DNA from 3 places in the Lactobacillus sp. X-49 genome. Region 3 is predicted to be linked to each of the others. Evidence: predicted binding sites of a transcription regulator. Region 3 holds the regulator's gene; each other region holds the start of a gene.
The links. The regulator LexA, encoded in region 3, represses DNA repair genes until DNA is damaged. The targets are predictions, from matches to a motif close to CNAACANNTGTTNG.
Positions count from the first base shown of each region.

Region 1: a site for LexA is predicted at 1,419-1,432, ahead of xerS (tyrosine recombinase XerS). Genes of this name have one in related genera too.
Region 2: a site for LexA is predicted at 1,309-1,322, ahead of ACYIAQ_RS07490 (sigma factor). Genes of this name have one in related genera too.

Region 1 is NZ_JBXSQM010000001.1:190,433-192,714, reverse strand. It holds gene ACYIAQ_RS00960 (NUDIX hydrolase) at 1-258, shown strand, start outside; gene xerS (tyrosine recombinase XerS) at 294-1,373, opposite strand.
Region 2 is NZ_JBXSQM010000015.1:8,563-10,844, reverse strand. It holds gene secE (preprotein translocase subunit SecE) at 1-35, opposite strand, end outside; gene rpmG (50S ribosomal protein L33) at 43-192, opposite strand; gene ACYIAQ_RS07495 (P8 family protein) at 370-588, opposite strand; gene ACYIAQ_RS07490 (sigma factor) at 660-1,241, opposite strand; gene rlmB (23S rRNA (guanosine(2251)-2'-O)-methyltransferase RlmB) at 1,474-2,229, opposite strand; gene ACYIAQ_RS07480 (Mini-ribonuclease 3) at 2,216-2,282, opposite strand, start outside.
Region 3 is NZ_JBXSQM010000007.1:39,695-41,976, reverse strand. It holds gene rplS (50S ribosomal protein L19) at 1-127, shown strand, start outside; gene ACYIAQ_RS04800 (nucleoside phosphorylase) at 217-981, shown strand; gene lexA (transcriptional repressor LexA) at 1,207-1,830, opposite strand; gene ACYIAQ_RS04790 (DUF896 domain-containing protein) at 1,968-2,216, shown strand.

The sequences.
Region 1 (2,282 bases), on a different contig from region 3:
AGGGTGATAGCAATTAAGAATAGTCAAACTAATATTCATGGTAAAAATCGTATTGAGAGAGCCATCAATGTATGCAATATTATTTTTTTATGTCACGAAATAGGTGGCCAGTTTATTCCAAATACCGAAACGAGTTCTTGCTCTTACTTTTCTCTTGATAAATTGCCACCACTATCGCTTAAACGCAATAACCAAGAGGAGATAGCAATGTTTTTTGCCGCTTTAAATGAAGCTGATTGGCAAACATGGTTCAATTAAAAAATCTAGTAGGTGATTTTTACCTACTAGATTTTTTAATTCCCTTGTTTTGGATCATCATTTGCTGAAATATCATTTAATGCTTGTCGTTGCTTTGTTTGATCAACATGAGTATATAAATCCGTTGCTGTCGTTCCTTTTTGACCAAGTTGTTGTGCAACTAAAACTTGATCTTTGGTAACACCATATAATTCAGAAGCAAGAGTATGCCTTAATTTATGTGGTGTTAAAGGATGACCAAATGCCGCCGAATATTTGTTAACCATCTTCTCAATTGCATTTGAAGTAATTCTCTTTGTTTGTTGATGCCAATTAGTTAAGAATAGGGCGGATTCTCTTTTGGTAACATTATACCGTTGCTTGCGAACTTTTTTATAATCTATCAGATAATCAAGCGTCCATTCAGCAATAGGAACACTATCTCGTTGACCACCTTTTCTCGTTACATCTAAAGTTGCTTTACGTAAATTTAAATCAGCAACATTAATTCCAGCACATTCAGAAACACGAATACCGGTGCCTAATATTAAAGCAATAATCGCTATATCACGTTGCTTATTAACTTTAAAGGAGGGAAGGGCTTGTTTATTACAACGCTGTTCATACTCGTTTTCAATAAAATCTAAAAACTGGTATTTCAAGTTACCGATATACATATGAGATTCAAGAACATGAGCTCGATAATTAAGAGTTTTTGTATCATTAAGTGAATCAATCTTAAGCATTACATTTCGTTCGAAATACGGTTGACCATCATTGTTATCTGCTGTTATCGTCAAAAACTTAAAAAGAGAGCGCAATGCATTAATTGAACGATTTATTGTAGTCGGTGAATTTAAATGGCCTTGCTGATTCTTTGTATGTCCTAAATAATTAATGTATAGCATAATATCATTTCGATGTAAGTTAGCTAGTGTTTCAACGGTAACTTGCTTATTATTGTTCACTCTTGATATTCCTTCAGTTCGCAACCAGTCAAAAAAACGTCTAATTTCAGTTAAATACTGATATGACGTTGCCAAAGAATGATTGGTTCCAAAGTTATATTCCTTAATATAATCGGGCATATTTTGTAATTCAGTTTGAATTAAATTTAAGTACTTATTTGTCTCCAAAAGTTAGTTCTCCTAGCATAATAATCTTTATTTAATTATAAAACAGGAATATATGTTTGTCTTTAAAAAAGTCAAAGCCCAGATAGCTTTTAAAGAGAAGATTAGTAGAATAGCAAGAAAAATTAATTGAGCAATATTTGTTATGTTTTATAGAGCATAAAATATTTTTTAAAAAATTATATTATTATAAATACCTGTTAATCAAAGCTTTTACCTATCATTAAAACTATAATTTTAATGATAGGTAAGCCGATTTAATAAGATACATTATGGCATCATTAATCAAACTTTCTTTACTAAAAACCAATTCAGTTATTAGAGCAATTTTGAATTGGTTTTATATATCACTGTTTAATAAATAAATTGACCAAATTTTTGATCTCAACAAATAGGAGATTATTTATCGATAAATATTATCAAATTTACATATGCTCATTTTAAACTCCAGGTTTAATTTACAGTGGTTTTAAATTTATTCAAACAGAATTTAAAGATATTCTATCTAACCAATTTTTGACTTTATTATAAATAAAGCGATAACGTCCCTCGATTTATATTAAAATCTCGTTTTAACTTTACATAATATATATTATACGAAGTTAATTATTGCTTGCCTGCTCTCCATTAATTTAAACTTTTTAAGCGGTATCAATAATTGTATTTAAATCTCAATGAACAACACCTATTTAAATTTAGAGTTTAAATAAGATTTTTTATAATGCTTATTTAAGCAAACAGTTTATAATTAAAGCGGTATCAAATTTGCTTGGTAATTTTGATATTTCTATCATGGATTTTAACAAGTATTTTTTCTAAATTTTGTTATTTCATATCAAAATTTAACTAGCTTTCGATCATAAAACAATTTTATTTTTGCTTATTAGAACAAAAATTGTAATAAAGCGCTTT
Region 2 (2,282 bases), on a different contig from region 3:
ATTTCTTCAACAACGCTCTTAAAAAATTTAATCATTATCCTCTTACCTCGTTTCTTTATGTAAAGTCATCTTACCACAATACTTGCAAAATTTATTCAACTCAAGCCGCTGAGTGCGATTCTTACTTGCGGTGATCGAGTAGTTACGTGAGCCACAAATGCTACAGGCTAAGGATGCTTTTTTCACTGCCATAATCTCACTTCCAAACTATTGTATTTTAGCAAAAAAAATCTCTATAAGCAATTAATTACAGTTTGCCACTTTAATTAGTAAAATGGTCTCAATAAAAATAGCCACTCTATCGCGGGCGGCCATTGGTGATCAACATATAGCGTGACCACTGAGCGTAGAATATCTTATTAGTCGGACTTACTTCTTAAGATTTTCATTTACGAAGGATTCGATTTTGTCGTCAGCATCATCAAGAAACGGAAGCATATCTTCTTCTGTCTTGATAGTATCTCTCCCATTTTTTTCCATAAAATAGTCCCAAAGTACATCTCTAACAGGAATATCAGAGTCACTCCAGTCAAATACTTCTTTCATGTGACGATCTAGCAATGCTGTCTTTATAACTTCTTCTGCCATCTTAATTACCTCCTAAATATTATTCTACAATTATTTATTATACCCCTTTTTAGTGCCGACTACTAAAATAACTAATCTAAAAGTACATGGCGCATTTTTCGTGACACGCGTGAGCGTGCACGCAAAATTGTAACCCGCTCCACTTTAAACTTTTGCAGGGCATCTTCTAGATCAATGATCCCTAACTCAATTAGTAGGGCACTAATTTCTAAATCAGATAAGCTGGCAATTAAACTAGCTAATGACTCACTTAATGGAATTTCACTTGGACTTATAACTGATTTTGCTATCGGGTCTAATCCCTTTTCTTTTGCCGCGTCTAATGAAACTGATTGATTCATTGCCTTTCTTCTGTAAGCAGAATCATATCTGACCAATGTTTTAGCATGATTAGTGAGCCGAGTTTTATAATAACTGCCAAATCTTCCCTTACTTTGATCAAAATTCATAGCCGAGGCATGACAAATAATTAATGCGTCCTGATTCCAATCTTGGTCATCATAATATCGAACGTAATATTTTTGCTTCACACTATATACTAACGGATAATATAGTTGATAAAGTTTTACAAGTGCATCGTCTTTTCCTTCCTTAATCTGTGAGATTAAATTCGTTTCATCTGCGTTTACATCAAATAATTTTTCTTTGACCATTCTTCTTATCCTCAAACTTTCTTAGTATTTGAGGTGAAGAATACGCAACTTTTTCTTACTAAAATATCGAACAAACGTTTATATACTACAATTTATTTTTGGTGCAACAAAACATTAAAACACATTATTTTCAACGTTAATATAATTGCCAAAATAATCTTAATCAACAAAAAATACCCTGAAACTAAATAATTAAACTGTTAATTACTTAGTTTCAGGGTATTTTTATTCTTTAGTTTAACGGATTACGACTATTGAGCATCTGATAAAGCATTATACCCGTTGCCACGCTTGCATTGAGCGATTGAACGTGTCCAACCATTGGCAAAGTTAACATTTGGTCCATTTGTTCTTTAAGTAACCGTGAAATACCTTTGCCTTCGTTACCAATTACCAACACGGCCTTACCTTTACTGTTCCAGCGACGATAATCAATACCATTCATATCTGTTCCAAATAACCAATAACCTTTATTTTTTAAAATTTTACTAGTTTGAACCAGATTATTAACACGGGCAACTGGGACATGGTCAATTGCACCGGTAGAAGTTTTAGCAACAACCGATGTCAGCCCTGTTGCATGACGTTTAGGAATTATTATTCCGTCTACTCCAGTTGCATCAGCTGTTCGCAGAATTGAACCCAAATTGTGCGGATCTTCAATTGAATCCAACATTAACAAAAAAGGATCTTCTTTTGCTTGATCTAACTGGTCTAATAACCGAGCTAAATCTGCATATTCGAAACTTGCAATCGTTAAAACTAGACCCTGATGATTTTCGCCTGCTACCAACCGATCCAGCTTATTTTTAGGTACGGTCTGAACAATCACACCTTTATTTCTTGCTAATTCAAAAACTTCGTTGGCAAAATTTTCTTGTACGCCTTGTTGAAGAAAAACTTTATTAATCCGTTCAGCATCCTGCGTTTTTAAAAAATCTAGTCCAGCATGCTTACCGAAAATAAAATCACTATTAATTGAACTCATATTCATCTATCCCACCATTTTCTACTGCTTTTATGCACCATGAGGTTAGTTCA
Region 3 (2,282 bases):
CCCAGTTAATGATCCACGTGTAGCCAAGGTTGAAGTATTGCGTCACGGTCGTGTACGTCGTGCTAAGCTTTACTACTTGCGTGAACGTCATGGTAAGTCTGCAAGAATCGCAGAGAGACGTCGTTAATCAAATAAAAAGAACTATCTTTTTGATAAGGATAGTTCTTTTTTTATGCTAAAATACCAGTAATCTTATTTTAGCTAGGAGGTTTTAAAGTGCAACAGCCATTTTTATTAGATTTTGACGCAAATCGAAACGCAGTACTAGAGCCAGACCATGAAAGAAGTAAAGTGAACTATCACTTTCACCGAAAATTGTTATTTGCATTTATTACAAAGGACGCAATAAAACAATTTTTAATAGTATATCCGCATCGTTTAATAGGACAATTTGATTGCTTTGAAGGTAAAACCCCCATTTATGAAGTTGAAATTGGTCAAGAAAAAATCACATTTTGTCAAGCCAAACTGGGTGCTGCAGCTGCCACTGAATTACTTGATTGGCTAATTAGTTATGGGGTTAAGCAAATATTAACGATTGGTTCGGCTGGAACATTGGTTGACCTTCCAGAAGGTTATTTTTTATTACCAACTAAAGCAATTAGAGATGAAGGTACTTCATTTCATTATATGGAAGCCAGTAACTTTGTTGACTTAAACTCAGCTTATTTAAGCCGAATTGAATTTTTAATGAAACAAAATGGTTTAAAAGCTAAGAAAGTTTTAACCTGGACAACTGATGGTTTTTTCAGAGAAACTGCTCAAAAAGTTCAACAATTTAGAAAACTTGGTGCTGCTTGTGTTGAAATGGAGTGTGCAGCCATGGCTGCATGTGCTCAATTTCGCCGAGTTGATTTTGCTCAAATCTTATTTACTGCAGATTCATTAAGTAGTATTGAATGTCACAAAGATAGGGGCTGGGGACTGGATGCTCATAAAACTGCTCTCACTTTAGCGGCTAAAATAATTGCTGAAGTTTAAGTAAACTTTGTGAAAAAATATGGTTGTGAAACCTATATGAAACACTAGAAAATTTCACAATCCAAAGAAAAAATATTGTTATAGCAAGGTTAAGCATGCAAAAAGCCCCAAAAATTTGTGAATTCATGATATCTAATTAATGTGGAAAAATATAAAATATCGACTATTAAAAAACCGTAACAGTGTTGTTACGGTTTTCATGAAGCTATTATCAGTTGGGTTACTTTAAATAATACTGTTGCGATACAAGCCAATAACTTTTCCAAGAATATGAACACTTGATAAAATAATTGGGGACATTGAATCGTTCTCTGGTTGAAGACGGTAATGGTTCTTTTCTTTATAGAAACGTTTAACAGTTGCTTCGTTTTCATCTGTCATGGCAACGACAATTTCACCGTTAGTAGCAGAACTTTGTTTACGCACAATTACATTATCACCGTTTAATATGCCAGCATTGATCATGCTTTCGCCGTGTACCCTAAGCATAAACAGGTCACCCGCGTCATTTGCTAAGTCTGGAGGTAGAGGAAAGTAGTCTTCAATATCTTCTACGGCAAGAATCGGTTGCCCTGCCGTAACAACACCTACAATTGGAATTTCTGATGGCTTTACACCAAGCGCATTCTTTCCAGCTTCTGTTATTTCAAGGGCACGCGGTTTGGTTGCATCTTTAATTAGTAACCCTTTTCGCTGCAAGCGCGCTAAGTGACCATGAACCGTCGAAGTTGAAGATAGATCAACTTCATGGCAGATTTCACGGACAGTCGGTGGGAATCCACGTTTTTGAACCGTGTCATATATGTATTGAAGTATTTGTAATTGTTTAGAGCTTTGTTTGGTAGTCATAGATTTCTCCCATGTAGCAGACTTAATTTTAATGTTATTTTACCAGATATAACTATCAAGTACAAACAAACGTTCTAATTATTAAACCTTTTTTTATTTGTAAAAATAGGTTAGACTTTTAAACCAAGAGGTGTAACATGACGAAAGATAATGAAAAAAAATTAACAAATAGAATTAATGAATTGTACCACAAGAAAAAATCTGTCGGACTAACCGATGAGGAAGAAAGAGAGCGTCGGGAACTGCATAAGAAATTTATTGCGAATTTTCGGGCTGGATTTAAACAAGATGTTGAGAATTTAGTCATAATTGACAAAAACGGTAACGAATTAACATCTGAAAAAGCAAAAGCAGTTCAACGTAAAAAAGGTTTAAGAAAAGATTAAGTTAGACCTTTAAATTTATGTAATTTTTAGGTAAGATATACCTATTGGACAAATTGAGGTGATTAT